One region of the Phyllobacterium sp. 0TCS1.6A genome, then DNA from elsewhere that is predicted to be linked to it. Evidence: predicted binding sites of a transcription regulator. Region 1 holds the regulator's gene; each other region holds the start of a gene.
What was found. Region 1 encodes LexA, which represses DNA repair genes until DNA is damaged. Its sites were predicted from a motif close to TGTTCNNNNTGTGTTCNG; they were not measured.
Positions count from the first base shown of each region.

Region 2: parE (DNA topoisomerase IV subunit B) is a predicted target of LexA. The motif match lies at 1,391-1,408, and genes of this name have one in related genera.
Region 3: OSJ75_RS06970 (YifB family Mg chelatase-like AAA ATPase) is a predicted target of LexA. The motif match lies at 2,183-2,200, and genes of this name have one in related genera.
Region 4: OSJ75_RS14930 (ImuA family protein) is a predicted target of LexA. The motif match lies at 2,618-2,635, and genes of this name have one in related genera.

Region 1 is NZ_JAPMAB010000001.1:791,838-796,816, forward strand. Features, by position in the region: gene OSJ75_RS03810 (ComEC/Rec2 family competence protein) at 1-1,157, shown strand, start outside; gene lexA (transcriptional repressor LexA) at 1,141-1,854, opposite strand; gene OSJ75_RS03820 (substrate-binding domain-containing protein) at 2,050-3,069, opposite strand; gene OSJ75_RS03825 (ABC transporter substrate-binding protein) at 3,358-4,620, shown strand; gene OSJ75_RS03830 (carbohydrate ABC transporter permease) at 4,720-4,979, shown strand, end outside.
Region 2 is NZ_JAPMAB010000001.1:659,516-664,494, reverse strand. Features, by position in the region: gene OSJ75_RS03270 (DMT family transporter) at 1-828, opposite strand, end outside; gene OSJ75_RS03265 (helix-turn-helix domain-containing protein) at 979-1,353, shown strand; gene parE (DNA topoisomerase IV subunit B) at 1,484-3,571, shown strand; gene OSJ75_RS03255 (phytoene/squalene synthase family protein) at 3,602-4,438, opposite strand; gene OSJ75_RS03250 (Mth938-like domain-containing protein) at 4,509-4,898, opposite strand; gene secD (protein translocase subunit SecD) at 4,899-4,979, opposite strand, start outside.
Region 3 is NZ_JAPMAB010000002.1:573,796-578,774, forward strand. Features, by position in the region: gene OSJ75_RS06965 (transglutaminase-like cysteine peptidase) at 44-559, shown strand; gene OSJ75_RS06970 (YifB family Mg chelatase-like AAA ATPase) at 570-2,102, opposite strand; gene gshB (glutathione synthase) at 2,232-3,173, opposite strand; gene OSJ75_RS06980 (septal ring lytic transglycosylase RlpA family protein) at 3,262-3,561, opposite strand; gene uxuA (mannonate dehydratase) at 4,102-4,979, opposite strand, start outside.
Region 4 is NZ_JAPMAB010000006.1:239,739-244,717, forward strand. Features, by position in the region: gene OSJ75_RS14920 (error-prone DNA polymerase) at 1-352, opposite strand, end outside; gene OSJ75_RS14925 (Y-family DNA polymerase) at 349-1,806, opposite strand; gene OSJ75_RS14930 (ImuA family protein) at 1,820-2,530, opposite strand; gene OSJ75_RS14935 (hypothetical protein) at 2,796-3,050, opposite strand; tRNA gene OSJ75_RS14940 (tRNA-Lys) at 3,276-3,351, opposite strand; gene OSJ75_RS14945 (cytochrome c biogenesis CcdA family protein) at 3,592-4,338, shown strand; gene glmU (bifunctional UDP-N-acetylglucosamine diphosphorylase/glucosamine-1-phosphate N-acetyltransferase GlmU) at 4,420-4,979, shown strand, end outside.

The sequences.
Region 1 (4,979 bases):
TTGCCTTCTACGGCTGGTGGGGAAGCCGCAGGGCAAAGCGCCGGGGGCGTCCGACGGGGGCGGCGGGGCGCGCACTGGAAGCGGTGGCGCAGTATGTCATTGGAATCGCGTTGACCTCGCTGGTCGCCGGGGCGGCGAGTTCGATCTTCGCCGCCTATCACTTCAACAATACGGCGCCGCTCGGGCTCATCGGCAACGCGCTGGCGCTGCCGGTGATTTCAACGCTCGTCATTCCATTCGGCGTCATCGGTCTCATGGCAATGCCATTCGATCTCGACGGGTTTTTCTTCGGCATCATGGAGCGCGGCATCGATATGGTCATCATGGTCGCCGAAATGGTCTCAGGTCACTCTCCGCCGGGCAATTTCGGTCTCGTCCCCCGCCAAAGCCTGATCCTCGCCTGCCTCGGCCTGATCATATTGCTGTTTCCGGCGACGCGTCTGCGCCTGTTCGCCTTGCCGCTCTTTGCAGCGGCCGCAGCCCTGGCAGTCTGGACGCCGCCGCCGGAAATCATGATCTCCGAGAATGCGAGCCTGGTGGCGCTGCGCGCGACCGACGGCCGCCTTGCCGTCAACAGGGCGGGCGCGGAAAGCTTTACGCTCAAGAACTGGCAACAGGCCCATGCCACATCGGCCGTGATCGTTCCGGCCAAACCAGCCGTGGCAGCGGAGGACACGCAGTTCGAGTGCAACGCAGAGCTATGCCTCGCAAGGGAGCCGCGATATGGCGCCGTGGTGGCGCATGTCCGTTCGGCCGAGGCCATGGCGGCCGCTTGCATGGAAAGCGATATCATGGTGCTGGCCTTCGCCGGCCCCTATCGCTCTTGCGAGGTGAAGAATGCGCCCATCACCGTAACGCGGCAGCAATTGGCGCTCTTTGGCGCAGCGACCATCAAGCTTCGGCCAGTGCCCGAGTTTCGGCCAATGCCCGCAATCAAACGATCGACGGAAGACCGTCGCCAATCGACCGAACCCACCCGGGGAGCGATCGCCGCAGCAGCGCCGGGTTTTTTCGCATCGATAGAGTATGCGATCGGGCGGCCCATCCGGCCATGGAACAATTATCGAATTCATTCGCGGGCGGCACGCAATATCGCGGAGCGTCCGCGCCCGCCGAAACGCCCGCCTGTACAGGCTGTGGTCAGTACCGCCGAATGAGCCCGACGAGCTTGCCCTGAACCTGAACGCGATCGGGGCCGAAAATTCGCGTCTCATAGGCAGGATTCGCCGCTTCGAGTGCAATCGACGCGCCCTTGCGACGGAAGCGCTTCAGCGTTGCCTCCTCATCATCGACGAGGGCCACGACGATCTCGCCGGGATTTGCGGTGTTGCCGCGCCGTATGACGACGGTATCGCCGTCGAAAATCCCCGCCTCGATCATCGAGTCACCCTTGACCTCAAGGGCATAATGCTCGCCATTGCCGATCATGTCGGGCGGCAGCGTCAGCATGCTCGTCTGGTTCTGGATGGCCGCGATCGGCACACCGGCCGCGATGCGTCCCATGACCGGAATGCTGACCATATTGGCCGCGATATTGCCGATGTCCGGCGCGGGTTGCGGCGCAGGGGCGGTGCGGCCAAGGCTGCCCTCGATCACGCTCGGCGAGAATTTGCGCTGGGCGTTCAGTCCCGGAGCGATCGAATCAGGAAGACGGATCACTTCGAGCGCCCGCGCCCTGTTGGCAAGGCGGCGAATGAAGCCGCGCTCCTCGAGCGCCGAGATCAGCCGATGAATCCCGGACTTCGACGCAAGGTCGAGCGCATCCTTCATTTCATCGAAGGAAGGGGGGATGCCCGTTTCCTTCAGGCGATCATGTATGAACAGCAGTAGTTCATGTTGCTTGCGCGTGAGCATTTGGCGATCCTCCACCAGGGAATCGGAAAAACAAAACCAGAACAAACACTATATGTTCCAGTTGTGTTCCACAAGGATTAATATGTGGTTGAAAAAGCCCAGGTGGCGGAAATTTATATGGAACGCCATGGCGATAGGACATTTTTCGCTACTTTTGGCGAAGCATCATGCCTTCGCAGCAGCTTCCATAGCCTGCTAACGGACGGGTGGCCCGCTCGATTGGCGCAGGATCAGTTCGACCGGCCAGACTTCCTGCATGGCTGTCACGGCGGCGCCGTCGAGCTGCAACATCAGCATCTCGGCGATCCTCGTTCCGGCAGCGCGGATCGATGAGCGGGTTGTCGTCATGGATGGCACCATGTTGCTGGCATTGAGATAGGGGAAGACGTCATCATGGGCGATGAGGGAAACCTGCTTTCCGACCTGGTAGCCCTTGGCGCGTATGGCGCGTGAAACGCCCAGCGCAGTCATCATCGATCCTGCGATAATGCCGGTCGGCTGCGGTTCACAGGAGAGGAGGCGCAGCGTTTCGGCGAAGCCGATGTCGTCGGAAAACCTGTCATGAATGATGAGACGTTCATCGATGGGCAGGCCGCGCTCCAGATGAGCCTGCCGGTATCCGAGTTCGCGATGTTCGGAGAAGGTGAAGCCCTTGAGGCCGTCGATCATGGCAATGTGGCGGTGGCCGAGATCGAGCAGATGCGAGGCCGCCTGGTAGAAAGCGCCCTGATTGTCGATGTCGAGCCAGGAATGGGGAACGTCTGCTTCCGTCCTGCCGTGCAGCACGAAGGGAAAGCCGGCCTTGGCCAGCATGGTTATCCGCTCGTCCACGAGTGCGGGGTGCGAAACGATGATGGCATCGACGCGTTTGCTCGAAATCAGGCGCTTATAGACCGAGATCTCGTCATTGTTGATCAGCGGGCTGATCAGGAAATCGATCTCATGGGCGGAGAGGCGTTCGGCCAGGCCGGCCAGGAATTCGGCGGTGTGCGGTCCGAATCTCTGGCTGGAATCGGCCGGAATGATGATGCCGATGGCGCCGACCCGGCCCATCGCCAGCCGGCGCGCATTGGCGTTGGCGGTGTATCCGTGCTGCAGGGCAGCCCTCGTCACGCGCTCGCGCGTCGCCTCGCTGACTTCCGGGTAGCCGTTCAATGCGCGGCTGACGGTGGTCTGGGACAGTCCCAGCCGTTCAGCCAATTCCTTGAGGTTCATATGATCGTTCCGACATTTCCATTGCGAAGACTGGCCCATTACGAAGACTGGCCCGTTGTGATGACTGGCCATTGCGACGACTGGCATACAACGCCAGATTGAATAAAATCCAAAGCGCTATAAAGCAATTATGTTGACAAATTCTCTGTTGCACAAGGTGGTTTTGCGGTATCTTGACATTGTGGACCTAATTTGACACTTATTTTCCAAAGCGCTTTGGGAGGGATCCGGGCGCTACTGGAGGAGGGGCGCCGCTGATGTGGCGCCATTGAACGAGGAGGAGGAATTATGAAGCTTGGATCATTTCTCGCCGGGGCGCTGGTTACGGCTCTTTTGAGTTCGGGCGCCTATGCGGCCAATCTGTCCATCGTGTCCGGCGATACGGGCAATGGGCGCGAGTTCCTGCGCAGCCAGCTCGACCGCTTCGAAAAGGAGACGGGCAACAAGGTCCAGATCGTCGCGATGCCCGCCAATAGTTCCGATCAGTTCGGCCAGTATCGGCTGTGGCTGGCGGCCGGCAATACCGATATCGACGTCTATCGCACCGACGTCATCTGGGCGCCGCAGCTGGCAGAGCAGTTTCTCGACCTGACCGACGCCTTCAAGGACGTGATCGGACAGCACTTCCCATCCGTCATCGAGAGCCAGACCGTCGATGGCAAGCTGGTGGCCATGCCGATGTATACGGATGCGCCGGCGCTCTATTACCGCAAGGACCTCCTCGAAAAGTACAAGAAGCCGGTGCCGAAGACCTGGGACGAGATGGCTGCGACCGCCAAGGAAATACAGGATGGCGAGCGGGCCGCCGGCAACAAGGGAATGTTCGGCTATGTATTCCAGGGCAATGCCTATGAGGGGCTGACCTGCAATGCGCTTGAATGGATCAAGTCTTCGGGTGGCGGTCAGATCATCGAGACCGATGGCACCATCTCGATCAACAATCCGGACGCAGCGGCAGCCGTCGACCGCGCCAAGGGCTGGATCGATACGATCAGTCCGCGTGGCGCGCTCGCCTATACCGAGGAAGAAAGTCGCGGTGTCTGGCAGACCGGCAATTCCGTGTTCATGCGCAACTGGCCCTATGCCTATGCGCTGGGCAATGGCCCGGACAGCGCAATCAAGGGCAAATTCGACGTGGTGCCCCTGCCGGCCGGCAAGGAAGGAGCGTCGTCCGCAGCCGCGCTTGGCGGCTGGAACATAGCCGTTTCCAAGTACAGCAAGTCGCCGGAAGAGGCGATCAAGCTGGTGAAGTTCCTTTCGGCGCCCGAGCAGCAGAAGGAGCGGGCCATAGCCCTCTCAAATCTTCCCACCATCAAGGCGCTCTATGACGACAAGGAAATCATCGCCGCGCAGCCATTGATCAGCAATTGGAAGCCGGTGTTCGAAACGGCCGTGCCGCGTCCGTCGGCTCCGACCAAGGTCAAATATAACGAGGTCTCGTCGATGTTCTGGAGCGCGGTCCACGACACGCTGTCGGGCAATGGCACCGCAGCCGAAAACCTCGAACTGCTCGAGGCAAAACTGGCGGAACTTCAGGGCGGTAGCTGGTAGTCGTTCCAGCAAAGGGCGTGGCGCGAATGATTTCACAACCTCCTGAAAATCATCCGCGCCGACGCCTGACGATATGTCGATCAACCGGGGACTGCGCATATGACTGCACCGACCATGCGCTCTGAATTGGCCATGCGCTCCGAACTATTGCGGCAACGCGCGCGGGCCGCACAATTATTCCTGATACCGATGATCGTCGCGCTGATCGTGGTTGCAGGCTGGCCTCTCATCCGCACCATCTATTTCTCCTTTACCGACGCCTCCCTCACCAATATGGGCGCCGCCAAATGGGTCGGCTTCAAGAACTATTTTTCGTGGATTCAGCTGAAGAGCGGGCGCACCATCTATTCCGGCCTGCT
Region 2 (4,979 bases), 130 kb from region 1:
GATGAGAACGGCCATGACGATTTCGAGATATTGGAACGGCGCCAGCAGCGATGCGGGCGCAAGGCGCGAAGCCTGGGTGACGAGCAGATGGCCGCCGGTGGCGATGACGCCGATCATGAACATCAGCACCCAGGAGAGACTGCCGCCGGGTACGCCGAGCGTCATGTCGTCGATACCGGCAATGGCGCCGACAGCCAGCGCGACGATCACCGTGGCGGCGCCGCCGAGACCGGAATAGAGCTGCATGATCAGCGGCGTGTCGGCGGTGCCGTAGCGGCGGTTGAGGATGAGATAGAAGGCGAAGAGCGCGGCCGTCGCCAGCGGCAGCAGCGAAACCCAGCCGAAGAGCGCCCAGCTCGGCTGGATGACGATGAGCGTTCCGACGAAGCCGACGAAGACCGCGAGGCAACGGCGCCAGCCGACCTTCTCCTTGAGGATGAGCGCCGAAAGCACGGTCAGCATCAATGGCTCGACGAAGAACACGGCAATGGCATCGGCAAGCGGCATGTATTTGACGGCGGCCCAGAATGAGAGGCTGCCGAGCCCCATCAGCACGCCGCGCAACATGTTGCCCCAGAACTTCACGGGGCGCAGGCTCTGCCGGCCGGTCAGGGCAATGATGATCACGGCCGTCAGCGCCGATTGAACGACGAAGCGCGACAGCGTGACGGTGGCGGGCGGCAGCGTGTCCACGGTGGCGAGCCATTTGGCGATGGCGTCCATCATCGGCAGAAAGAACATGGCGCTCGCCATCAGCGAGACCCCTCGCACTTGCTGTGCGGTCGTGTTTTCCATCGCCGATACCTTTCCGGGAGCCGTCTTGGGCAAGTGCAACTGGCATATCTCCTCCACTGGAAAAATCAATCGCAACTTGCCGGCATTCGATCGGCCGGCCCGGCGAAATTTGACTTTTGGGGCCGTAAATGGTGCAACACCCCCTCCCAAGCACCCAAAAAAGTCAGAAAAACGGAGAATCTCATGAACTCTCAGCCCAATATCATGACCGAGACACCCGACACGGACACGCTGGGTGGACGGCTCTCGCGGGCTCGTGATTCAAAAGGACTTGGCGTTGCCGCCGTCGCCGGCCATATCGGCGTGACATTGAAGACGATCCAGGCCTGGGAGGCGGATCGGTCCGAGCCGCGCGCCAACCGGCTGGTGATGCTCGCGGGCTTTCTCGGCGTGACGCCGACATGGCTCATCCACGGCGTCGGCCAGGCGCCGGACGAGGAAAATCTCCCCAGGCCCGAATTGCGGGCGGAAGTCGAGGCGCTGAAGGAGCGCCAGAATAAAATGATCCGGCGCATCGAGCGGCTGGAGACACTGCTCCAGGCGGTCAAGGCCGCTTGAAACATGGGGATTCATCGTCTAGACAGGCGATGGGTTCCGGAACATATGGCGAACGCCCATCGCCTTCGCCGCTGATCCATGCCAAGATCGGGGATGATTCGGATAGCTATGAATTTCGGCCGTGAATACCATGGATGACAATAACGACCTCTTCTCAGCGATTGTGAAAACCGCCCACGAGCGCAATGCGGCGGCGCCTGAAGCCGTCGTGCCTCCGCCGCTGCCCGCCGCGCGGGAAAGCGCGCCAAAGCCGGCCAGGGCCCCGGCGCGCGCCGCGCCCGAGAGCGGCGGCAGCTACAGCGCCGCCGATATCGAGGTGCTCGAGGGGCTGGAGCCGGTGCGCCGCCGTCCCGGCATGTATATTGGCGGCACCGACGAGCGCGCGCTGCATCACCTCTTTGCCGAAGTCATCGACAATTCCATGGACGAGGCCGTGGCCGGCCATGCCAATTTCATCGACATCGAGCTCGATGAGAACGGCTATCTCTCGGTCACCGACAATGGCCGCGGCATTCCGGTGGATGCGCATCCGAAGTTCAAGGACAAGTCGGCGCTCGAAGTGATCATGACGACGCTGCATGCCGGCGGCAAGTTCGACTCCAAGGTCTACGAGACCTCCGGCGGCCTGCACGGCGTCGGCGTTTCCGTGGTCAATGCGCTGTCCGACCATCTCGAGGTCGAGGTGGCGCGCAACCGGCGCCTCTACAGGCAGCGCTTCTCGCGCGGCAGGGCCCTCGGCCCGCTGGAGGAAGTCGGCGAAGTGCAGAACCGGCGCGGCACGCGCATCACCTTCCATCCCGATGCCGAGATATTCGGCCAGGGCGCCAAATTCGATCCGGCGCGGCTCTACAAGATGGCGCGGTCGAAGGCCTATCTCTTCGGCGGCGTCGAAATCCGCTGGAACTGCGCGCCTTCCCTGCTCGATCCGAAGGACCCGACGCCGGACAAGGCGGTGTTCCATTTCCCGGGCGGGCTGAAGGAATATCTCGCGGCATCGCTCGGCAAGGAATTCCAGGTCACGCGCGAGATCTTCGCCGGCAAGACCGAGAAATCCGCCGGCCATGGCTCGATGGAATGGGCCGTCGCGTGGCACGGCGGCGATGGTTTCATCAATTCCTACTGCAACACGATCCCGACCAGCGAAGGCGGCACCCACGAGGCCGGCCTGCGCATCGCCCTGACCCGCGGCCTGAAGGCCTATGCGGAGCTGACCGGCAACAAGCGCGCGTCGATCATCACCACCGACGACGTGATGATTTCGTCTGCCGCCATGCTCTCCGTGTTCATCCGCGAGCCGGAATTCGTCGGCCAGACCAAGGACAAGCTCGCCACCGTCGAGGCGCAGCGCATCGTCGAAAACGCCATTCGCGATCCCTTCGATCATTGGCTGGCCGCCTCGCCGCAGGAGGCCTCCAAGCTTCTCGACTGGGTGCTGGACCGGGCTGACGAGCGGCTGAAGCGCCGCCAGGAAAAGGAAGTCAACCGCAAATCCGCGATCAAGAAGCTGCGCCTGCCGGGCAAGCTTGCCGATTGCACCCAGAGCGGCTCGCTCGGGGCGGAACTGTTCATCGTCGAGGGCGACAGCGCCGGCGGCTCGGCCAAGCAGGCGCGCGACCGCGCCACGCAGGCCGTGCTGCCATTGCGCGGCAAGATCCTCAATGTGGTGAGCGCTGGCCGCGAAAAGATGACGGCCAACCAGCAGATCGGCGATCTCGTCCTCGCGCTCGGCTGCGGCACCCGCTCCAAATATCGCGATGAGGACCTGCGCTACGATCGCATCATCATCATGACCGATGCCGACGTCGACGGCGCTCACATCGCCTCGCTGCTGATCACCTTCTTCTACCAGGAAATGCCGGACCTCATCCGCAACGGCCACCTGTTCCTCGGCGTGCCGCCGCTCTATCGCCTGGCGCAGGGCGGCAAGGTCGCCTATGCGCGCGACGATGCGCATAAGGACGAATTGCTGCGCACCCTCTTCACCGGCAAGGGCAAGGTCGAGATCGGCCGGTTCAAGGGCCTCGGCGAGATGCGCGCCGACCAATTGAAGGAAACGACGATGGACCGCAGAAAGCGCACGCTGCTGCGGGTCCAGATCGACGAGGAATGGGCCGACCTGACGCGGGTTGCCGTGGATGACCTGATGGGAACCCGTCCGGACGCCCGCTTCCGCTTCATCCAGGATCGCGCTGCCTTCGTCGAAGAACTCGACATCTGACGCCGTAACCGGCCTTCAGCATCGTGCGTCTTACCCCAACGATGCCTTCAGCATCGTCCAGTGCCGCGCGAGCGGCGATAGTTCCGCCACCTCGGACATGACTCGCTCGCCCATGCGCTTTATCTGCCGCAGGTGGACGGGCGTCAGGCGCGCCGGCAGATAGGCCGGCCGCAGCGAGGCCGGCATTTGCCCGGCAGCCGCCTGGTATTTGCTGAAATGCTCCTCGGCCAGCGCCACCATGGCGGAGATGGCCCGCCGCGCCGCCGGCAGGTTGGAGCCGTCGATCAGTTCTTCCGGCTTGCATCCGACCGCCGACAGGATATCGACGGGAATATAGACCTGCCCCCTGCTGCGATGGATCGGCAACAGCCGCAGCAGCCCGGCCGTCGCCTGCGCCACGCCGGCATGGCCGGCGCCGGTGCTGAACTCGCTCGCCCGCCCCGCATCGAGGATAAGCGATGCGAGCTGGATCATCGCCGACGCCGTTTCGCCGCAATAGCCCTCGAGATCGTTGCGGCTCGGCATGGGGTCATCGTAGAAATCGAAGATGCGGGCTTCGCAATAGCGGTCGAAGGCATCGCGCGGCAGGTCGAAACGCTCTATCGCTTCGAGCAGCGCAGCGGCGACGGGATTTGCCGAGGCCGTGCCATGCTCGGTGCCGTTGACGAGATCGCGCCACCATTGCAGCCGCACCTCGCCGGGCAGCGGCTCGCGGATCAGGTCGCGGATGCGCGCTATTTCCGTATTGAAGGCATAAAGCGCGGCAAGCGCGCCCCGCTTCTCCTCCGGCGCATAGAGCACGGAAAGATAGCGGTCCGGATCTGCGGTCCGCAGCAGTTGCAGGCAGTGCGTTTCGTTAATATTCATCAGCGGACTTATATAGGATGTTTGGCCGACGCCAAGCCCGCCGCTGGAGCGATTTTGAGTGGCCGGACGATCAGTCGACGGCGATGAGCGCGGCGGCGACCGCCCGGTCTTCGGCGAGGAGCACATTATAGGTGCGCACGGCCGCGCCGGTGCTCATCGGGTCGGAGGAAATGCCGTGCTGGCGCAGCAGATCGCGCAGATCGGCCGGCAGGCGGCGCAGTTCGGTGCCCGTCCCGACCAGCAATATCTCGATATCGGAAGCCTGCTCCACCACCATGGCGAGGTCCTGCACCGTCAGGATCGGCGGCGATTGCGGTTCCCAGCCATGGATACCCGATGGCAGGCAGAGGATCGAACCCTTGTGCGACATGTCGGCAAAGCGGAAACCGCCATTGCCATAGGCGTCGATCGGCGCCCGCCCCGGAAAATGCGCCTCGCGGATTTCGATGCCCCTGGCCAACTACGCCGCCCCGCTATTGCCGGCTTCGAGCGGCGCCGACGCGCCGGCATCCTTGCCCTTGAGGCCGAACAGGAGCAGCAA
Region 3 (4,979 bases), on a different contig from region 1:
GCTGTTCGGCGCCCAGGTCGAGGCCGAGGCTTCAGAAGCTTTCATGCTGACTGGCGGGCTTACCTCACAGCCGATCGGTCATTACGAGTTCTGCAAGCGGCTTCCGGCCGAATGCTCGGTCAAGGCGCGCAATGTCATGCCGGAGAAGATGTCGCATGATTTCTGGCAGCTTCTCGTTCGCGTGAATGCCGACATCAACGAGAAGATCAAGCCGCTGACCGATCTTGAAATCTATGGCGTCGATGAATATTGGGCCTATCCGGAAGCCGTCGGCGACTGCGAGGATTACGTGCTCCTGAAGCGCCGCGACCTGATGCAGTTCGGCATCTCGCCGTCGAACCTCTTGATCACCGTCGTTCGCAAGCCTGATGGCGAGGGCCATGCTGTGCTCACCGTCCGTACCGATCGCGGCGACTTCGTTCTCGATAATCTGGTCGAAAGCGTAAAAAACTGGGCGGAGACCGATTACACCTACCTGAAGCGGCAGGCGGTCAACAATACCGGCCGCTGGGTCAGCATTGAAGCGCCGAGCAACATCCTGGTCGGCTCGGTCCAGTAATCCGGATGAGTCAGGCGGCGTCCGAGAACGTATCGGACGTCACCCTGTAGGAGATGGCCTCGGCGAGGTGAATTCGCCCCACATCCTTTTGCCCTTCAAGATCTGCCAGCGTGCGTGCAACCTTCAAAACCCGATGATAGGCGCGGGCTGAGAACCGCATCTGCAGGCTGGCCTGTTCCAGAAGGGCCATTCCCGCGCGGTCAGGTCGCGCAATATCCTCGATCAAGGCAACGCCGCATTGCGCATTGGTGGTCACCGACGAAAGGCCGAGCGCCTCGAAGCGGCTTTTCTGTATGGAGCGCGCCTGGGCCACCCGGGCTGCCACGACAGAACTGCTCTCCGAGGCCGCGGGCCGGATCAGATCGACGGCATTGACCGCCGGAACCTCGATCTTGATGTCGATACGGTCGAGCAGCGGCCCCGAGATACGCGCCTGATAGTCCTGCTTGCATTTGACGCCCCGCGAACATCTGTGTCCCGGTTCGCCCGCCATGCCGCAGCGACACGGATTCATGGCGGCGATGAGCTGGATTTGCGCCGGATAGGAGATGCGGTGGTTGGCGCGCGCGATCATGCAATTGCCGGTCTCCAGCGGCTGCCTGAGCGAATCGAGCACCTGCGGCGTAAATTCGGGCAATTCGTCGAGGAAAAGCACTCCGCGATGCGCCAGGGAGACCTCACCCGGCCGCGCCCGCATGCCCCCGCCCACCATGGCGGCCATGGATGCGGAATGATGCGGCGCGCGAAAGGGACGCCTGTCCGTCAGCCGCCCGCCGACCAGTTCCCCGGCGATCGATGCCACCATCGACACCTCAAGCAATTCGCGCGGCGAAAGCGGAGGAAGTATCGAGGGCAGCCGTTGTGCCAGCATGGATTTTCCGGAGCCTGGGGGTCCGATCATCACCAGGTTGTGGCCTCCGGCTGCTGCAACTTCCAGTGCCCGCCTTGCCATCTCCTGCCCGCGTATCTCGGAAAGATCGGGCAGCGGCGCGTTGTTGGCCTGCAGCGCGGGTTCCGGCCGCGACAGCACCTGCGTGCCGCGGAAATGATTGGCGAGGGCAATGAGGCTGCGCGGCGCCAGTATATCGACATCGGCGCCGGCCCAGGCCGCTTCCGGGCCGCAGGCGGCCGGGCAGATCAGGCCCTTTTCCTGCGCATTCGCAGCGATCGCGGCCGGCAGCACCCCTGCGACCTGGGTGATGGTGCCATCAAGCGACAATTCGCCGAGCACGATGTAGGATTGGAGTGCGTCCGCCGGCATGGCACCGAGATCGGCCATGAGCCCGACGGCGATCGGAAGATCGTAGTGGCTCCCTTCTTTCGGCAGGTCCGCGGGTGCAAGATTGATCGTGACCTTCTTCGGCGGCATCGCAAGGCCAGAAGCGTGCAGCGCGGCCTGGACACGCTCGCGGCTCTCGGCCACTGCCTTGTCCGGCAGTCCGACAATGTGCATCCCCATCTTGCCAGGCGCGATCATGACCTGGACATCGACGGGCTGCGCTTGAATGCCTTGAAAGGCGACCGTCTGGACGCGGGTAACCATCAATCGTTCCTTGAAAATGCAGTGCGTAAAAAATCATTATGCCAATGCGTGGCACATCAGCACAAATCCCGCCGCATAACAAGAACAATTGGCGAACGCCAGCTCTACGCCGGACGCTCGCCCGGGCGATCAGTTCCGCTTGGCTTCGACCGCGTCCCAGAACAGCGCCGCTATGTCGGCACCGCCAAATCGCTTCACCTCGCGAACGCCGGTCGGGGAGGTGACGTTTATCTCCGTCATATAGTCGCCGATGACGTCGATGCCGACGAGGATGAAGCCGCGCTCGCGCAGCGACGGGCCGATGCGGGCGCAGATCTCCCGCTCGCGCTCGGTCAGTTCGGTCTTCTCGGCGCGCCCGCCGACATGCATGTTGGAGCGTGAATCGGTTTCGGACGGAACGCGATTGATGGCGCCGACAGGCTCGCCGTCGATCAGGATGATGCGCTTGTCCCCGGCGCGGACATCCTTCAGATAGCGCTGGGCGATGAAGGGCTCGCGGAACATCTGTCCGAACATTTCGAGGAGCGAGGTGAGATTGCGATCACCATCCGCAAGATGGAATACGCCGGCGCCGCCATTGCCATAGAGCGGCTTGAGAATGATGTCGCCGAACTCCTTGCGAAACGCCACGATCTCGGCCGGGTCCTTGGTGATCAGCGTGTCCGGCATGAGGTCGGGAAACTCGGTGACGAAGATCTTCTCGGGACTGTTGCGCACCCAGGCAGGATCGTTCACGACGAGCGTTTTCGGGTGAATGCGCTCCAGCATATGCGTCGTGGTGATATAATTCATGTCGAAGGGCGGATCCTGGCGCAGCAGCACCACATCCATCTCGGACAGGTCTCGGGGGGTCGGCTCGCCGAGGGTGAAATGATCGCCTTCGACATCGCGCACGCTCAGTTCTTCCACGCGTGCCGAAACGACACCGTCGCGCATGCTCAGCCTGTCGGGCGTATAATGGAACAGCCGATGCCCGCGCGCCTGCGCTTCAAGGCAGAGGGCGAAGGTCGTGTCTCCGCCGATCCGGATCGAATTGATGTGGTCCATCTGGACCGCGACTTTGAGTGCCATGGAACATCCCCGACTTCATCTGGACTGTTCACATGGCGCTACTGGCGGCATTGGTCAAGAAGAATGATCGCTGCCGCCCTGGTCTGGCCTAAAGCCTCGCCATGCAGATTTTGGTATGGCCGGCGCCGACAAAGCCGAGCCTGGCGGCTGCGCCCTTTGAAAGGTCGATCACCCGGCCCTTGATGAACGGTCCACGGTCGTTGATGCGCACGACGATCGATTTGCCGTTGCGCTGGTTGGTCACCTTCACCTTGGAGCCGAATGGCAGCGTCCTGTGGGCAGCGGTCAGTGCCGACGGGTTCATACGCTCGCCCGAAGCCGTTTTGGAGTGAAGGGCGTACCATGATGCGCCGCCACAGGCGGCATTGGCGGAAGCGGCACCGAACATGAGGAAAATAATGGTGGCAGTGAGTACCTTACGGATACTTGCAAATGAGAGCATGGGGAATATTCGCACTTTAACAACCCAAGGCAGGAATGCCTGAATGAAGACACACGCATATGGCGAGCTCGGGTAAGTAGATCGCCGCGTGGATGAGATGTCGCTTCTATTTTGGAGAAATGTGGCCTCGAGGTGTCGCGCGCCGGAAAGAAAGCCAAAGATCAAGAGGAAAATGGGCGCAAGTTACTCATTTTTATTGTCTTATTATGACTCAAAATGTGATGGAACTTGCTGTGCGGGCACGCGGGATATTCAGGATCGCGCAGAGACTATGGCGGAAATGTGTTGATTTATAACCGATTTATTAATGATCGCTGTCGAAACAGCGATCCAGGCGGCAGATATCGTGAAAAAGGATTAACTATTTCGAGTGAGTTGCCGCGCTGAAAAGGCACGGCAACTCAAAAAGTGATCGGCATTTTGCTTCAACGCATCGTTTTGGTCCGTTCCCGGCCGAAACGCCTATCGATTGCTCCGGGGAACGTTCTAGCGCAAGGCCGATGCATCGAGAGCGTGGATGATGCCCCGCAATTCGGCGAGACCGCGCAGGCGGCCGATCGAGGGATAGCCCGGCGTCACATCCTTGCTCAGATCGTCGAGCAGGCGCTGGCCGTGATCGGACCGGAAAATGATGCTGTTCGCCTTGTCGCGCTTGCGATCTTCCGCGAGCAGTTCGCGCAACACCGCCACCATGTCGACATCGCCTTCGAGATGCGCAGCTTCGTGGAAGCTTCTTCCATCCCCCTCGCGGGTCGTTGCACGCAGATGGGCAAAATGAATACGCCCGGCAAAACGGCGCGCAATGCTCGGCAGATCATTGTCGGCGCGAACCCCGAGACTGCCGGTGCAATAGCACATGCCATTGGCGGGCGAGGGGACGGCGTCGAACAGCGCTGCATAATCGGCCTCCGTCGATGCTATGCGCGGCAAGCCGAACAAGGGCCGGGGCGGATCATCAGGATGCAGGGTCAATTTGACGTCGAGCGCATCTGCGACTGGCGTGACGGCCTGCAGAAACTCGATCAGGTGCTGGCGCAGCCGCGCGGCATCCATGCCGGAATAGGCGTCGAGCTTGTCGCGGAAGGCCGGGATGGTCAGGGGTTCGGTCGTCGATCCGGGCAGGGCGCTGGCGATGTTGCGCGTGAGATCGGCGATTTCCTGCGCACCCATCGCTTCGTACAGCCGCGCTGCAATGGCCTGGTCCTCGCTGGAATAATCGCTCTCGGCGCCCTTGCGCTGCAGGATATGCAGGTCGAAAACCGCGAACTGATTGTGGTCGAAACGCATGGCGGTCGAGCCCGTCGGAGTGACATGGTCCAGCTCCGTCCGGCACCAGTCGACAACCGGCATGAAATTATAGCAGA
Region 4 (4,979 bases), on a different contig from region 1:
CGAAAAGAAGATGACATTCGCCCTTGATTTTGGCCCGCTCCCGGCCTTCGCTGAGCAGGCGGCAAAGCTGGCCATAGGCGGAACGGTGGCGGGGATAGACGATCAGGTCCGGCGTTTCATCCGTAAAGACGAGCCTGCAGCCTATGAACAGCTTCAAGGGCGAGCCGGTTCTTTCGACCAGTTCACTATGCGCGGAATAGGCCCGCACCACGCCCGCCAGGCTGTTGCGGTCTGCAATCCCGATACCGCCGAGGCCGAGATGATGCGCCTGTTGGATCAATTCCTGCGGGTGGGATGCGCCCTCAAGAAAGGAAAAATTCGTGGTGGTGGAAAGCTCGTGATAGGCCATCAGGCAAAGATTCCATGCACGAACCATTTGGGGTCGGGGTCATTGCGCTCATAAAGCCCTTCGCGAAACACCCAGAAACGCCGTCCCGCATCGTCCTCAAGCCGATAATAATCCCGTGTCAAAGCGCGCGAATTCTCCCGCCACCATTCCGGGGCGATCCGCTCCGGCCCTTCTGCCAGCACGATGATGTGACGCGCCTTGCGCCAGACGAATTGCGCCGGCGCGGCATCGGGAATCTCGAAAGTCGCCTCTATCGGTTCCGGCGGGTGGAACATGCGGATAGGACGTTGCGGCGGGTCGCCTGCAACATCGCCTGCATTCCATCTGGCAGCGGCCGCTACCTTGGTGAGAGTGGCAGGCTCCAGGATGGCAGCGCGTTCCGGAATATGCGTATCGACGAATACCGGCCGCAATACGCGCTTGCTGCCGAGCCGGATGGATAAGCGGTCGACAAGGGTTCCGATCTTGTCGGTTTCCTCGGCATGATTGTCCAGGCTGGTTTGCCTGGCCATGGTCTTCTCGACACGAAGCGCGGCGAGGCGGATAATATCGAAGCCATATCCCGCATCGAGCGGGTCCGAGAGCGAGGCGAGACGTTCCTTCAGCAGCCGCATCAGGATTTCCGCGTCGGTGACGGGGCGCCCGGTCTCGATACGCAGGCGGCGGATATTTCCATCCGCCCGGAAAAAGACAGCCTCCACCTCGCGAGCGCCCTCCACGCGTGCCTTCAGCTGCTGTGCAAGTTCCCCGGCAAGCTCGCGAATAACCCCTTCTATTGCCTCCATGAAGGTCAGCGGTTCCGCCATGCGTCTCTCTGCCATGCAGATGGGCACGATGCGGCGCGGGGAAATCGGCTCGCTGTGCCGGCTGAAGAGCGCATCCAGGCGATTGACCGTCCGGGCGCCGAACCTTGCGGTCAAGGCTGCACGCGGCAGGACATCCACATCGCCGACCGTCAACAATCCTGCCCGCTTCAGCCCCGAAAGATGCGCATGCTCGACTTCGAGACTGGTGAGAGGCAATCTATAGAGAAGCTGTTTCAGATCCGCTCCCGCAATCCCGCCTCCCGCAATCCCGCCATTGCCGTAGCGGGCGAGGGCGCGGGCGGCTGCAGGATTGGCGGCGATTGCCGAACGGACGCAAATGCCATGGCGCTTCAGGCTGGCATGAATGTCGTGCAGCAGCTTCTCCTCGCCGCCATGCAGATGCAGGCAGCCTGTCACATCGAGTATCAGCCCATGCGGCTCGTCCACCGCCACCAAAGGCGTATAGCGATCACACCAATCCGCCAGCTTCTCCAGGAGGGCATTGTCCTGGCGCGGGGCCGCAAAGGCCGTATCGAGCTTTTCGAATTGCGCACGGGCATCGGTCAAGGCCATGCCCCTGTACAGTCCCGCCGCGGCAGCCTTTTCGTCCACCGCCATCAAGCGCAGCACATTCGCCGCCTTTTCGACGATGACCAGATGCCCATTAGTTCCCCGTTGCCGATCTTCTCTCTTGAGGCGATCGGTAGGAAGGTATGGAAACCAAAGGGCCAGAAACCGGCTTTCCGAGTTTGAAAACATGATCGTCACTTTCCCATTCCAATAGCCAGCGCCCCGTCATTCCCATTCTGTTGCGGATCAAGCTTGCATCGAAAACCGGATGCCCCGGCGCATTGGCTCCGCTCGAGCGGGAAGGCGCGGCACGGATCATCCAGCGCGTAACGGCAGCATTGTCGGCCGGCGCCGCTCCGAGACGCAGCAGAAATGCCGGTGTATCGGCTTGCTGCGCAGTCAGGAGCAGCTTGCGCGAGGCGGTCAGGTCCAGGCATTTCGGATTGCTCCAGGGGGCGATGATGACCGCACCCATTCCCGCCGTGCCGAGACTGTCGCAGGCTGCCTTCAGGACATCCTGCGATGTCGAACAACGAACAATGATCAAACGCTCGGGGGCGAGGCCGAAATCATGAAGACCCGCAGCATAAGGAACCCCGTTCTCCCGCTCGGCAAAATCCTCTTCGACCCAGATGATGGGGCTGTGCGATGCCGCAGCGCGCAAGGCCAGGGCAATGATGAAGCCCGTTGCGGCGCCCGCATCGCCCGCCTGCGATGCAAAGACTTCATGGATTGCTCCCCGCTGCAGACCTTCGCGAAAAACGCTGTCGACGGCCTTTTCCCCAAAGTGAAAAAACGACCGCAAACTATTGCTTTGAATAGTCTTTCCAAGAAAAATTATATCGCGCCTTAGCGCTTCGAGGTTGGCGGCTGTCACGGTTCTTCTCAAGAATGTTCATGATATGTTCTATTATGTGACCAATCGACAGGCCAGTCAAGTTTCGCTTTGTGTGTGAACCATCATCAGGGCCCTCGATGCGACGAGCACCTTTGCTCCGGCTCCAAACTGCTTCATTGGAAGCGCCTGTAACTCAGCCTTGATCGCTGAGCCCGGCAGGAAACTGCCGAGCTCAGCGCTGTGCGCGTAGAATACGCTTCCAGATCGTCCCGCCCAAATATCGATTAAAGATGATGAAGTAGACAACGATCAAAGCAAATAGCAACAGCGCTCGCCAGCCAGTAAGCTCAAAGCCATTCGATGTGCGCCCGCCAACGATTGTTGCAACTAGAAATCCGAGCACAAAGAAGGCGGTGAAGAAATCCAGCACTGCGGCCGTGATAATACGCCAAGTCGCCGGACCTTTGCTTGGTTCTGCATCAGACATTCGATCTTCCCCCAATCACCTGATCTCAAATAGTTAGCTTGCCGCGCACGTGTCGGCAAGTCCGGCTCTCGATTGGAGTAGAAATGGCGGCTACGGTACCGGTAACTCAATCACCGAGCGCGAGAATCTCGGCAAGTTCGAGGTGGAACATGCAGTGTCGAGCAGCGCCTCGATTGAAGACATGCAGACCAAATTATAATTCTATGTAAATTCATGATTTTGATGTGGTGAGCGCGCAGGGATTCGAACCCTGGACCTACTGATTAAAAGTCAGTTGCTCTACCGGCTGAGCTACGCGCTCCCAGCGAGGCGTTTCAAGCCCTCGGGAAGTGCGGCGGAACATATGTGCGGGATGCCGATCGGTCAACAGCTATTATTATACGATTTTGCGACAAAAGGACTTTTCGAGCCTCGTTTATCCCGCCCTCAAGCGGATTTTGCTCTCATATCGGTTTGCCGCAAGGCAGAATGGCGAAAAGGTGATTGGAGTTTCACCCGGATTCGGCCTAATCCACGGCCAATCTAGCTTGAAGGAGCGCACATGGCGCTGGATGTTTCCTATCTCACGGCCGCGGGGGCGGGCGCATTGTCCTTTCTCTCTCCTTGCGTGCTTCCCCTGGTTCCTCCCTATCTCTGCTACATGGCCGGCGTCACGGTCGAGGATTTCAGGGCCGACCGCGCAGCGGCCGCCATGTCGCCGGTCCGCAAGGCCCTGCTCGTCTCGTCATTCAGTTTCGTGCTCGGCTTTTCCACGGTCTTCGTCCTGCTGGGCGCCGGTGCCTCGACGATTGGCGGCTTCCTGCGCATGTGGCAGCAGGAAATCGCCATTGCCGCGGGCATCGTCATCATCCTCATGGGACTGAACTTCCTCGGCGTCTTCCGCCTTGCATTTCTCTCCCGCGAGGCCCGCTTCCAGAGCAAGGGGGCTCCGGCCAGCCCGATCGCCGCCTATATAATGGGCCTTGCCTTCGCCTTTGGCTGGACACCCTGCATCGGGCCGGTACTCGGGCCCATCCTGGCTTTGGCGGGCGCGCGCGATACGGTCGCCGATGGCGCGACGCTCCTTGCCGTCTATTCGCTCGGCCTCGGCGTGCCTTTCATCATTGCCGCCATGTTTTCCGGCATGTTCATGCGCTTTCTCGGCCGTTTCAGAATGCATCTCGGCAAGGTCGAAAAGATCATGGGCGGGCTTCTCGTCATTACCGGAATTCTGTTCCTCACCGGCGGATTGCAATCCTTTTCCTTCTGGTTGCTCGAAACATTTCCCATTCTCGGCCAACTCGGCTAAAGGGACGAAATTACCTATTGGAAACCTGCGCCGTGCTACGCCTGCCGGCACATGGTTTTCCCGTCGATCTGAAGGTTCAAGATGGCCCAACGTTCCTGTCTCACAATCATACTTGCCGCGGGCGAGGGTACCCGCATGAAATCCGCACTGCCGAAGGTGTTGCATCCGATTGCCGGTCTGCCCATTGTCGGCCATGTCGCCAAGGCGGTTCAGGCGGCAGGCGGCATGGATATGGCGCTGGTCGTCGGCCGGGGCGCGGAGGCCGTCGAGCAGGCGGTTCGCAAGCTCGTGCCGGCGCTGAGCGTCCACGAGCAGACGGAACGGCTTGGGACAGGCCATGCGGTCCTTGCCGCGCGCGACGCCATCGCCAAGGGCTATGACGATATTCTCGTGGTTTTCGCCGACACGCCGCTGATCGAGACTGAAGCGCTGGAACGTGCGCGGCAGAAACTGGCCGATGGTGCCCATGTCGTCGTCATGGGGTTCCGGCCCGGCGATCCGCACGGCTATGGACGGCTGATCGAGGAAGAGGGCCGCCTTCTCGCCATTCGCGAGGAGAAGGATGCCAGCGATGCGGAACGGCGCATCGGCTTCTGCAATGGCGGCCTGATGGCCCTCAGCGGCGAGACTGCGCTCGATCT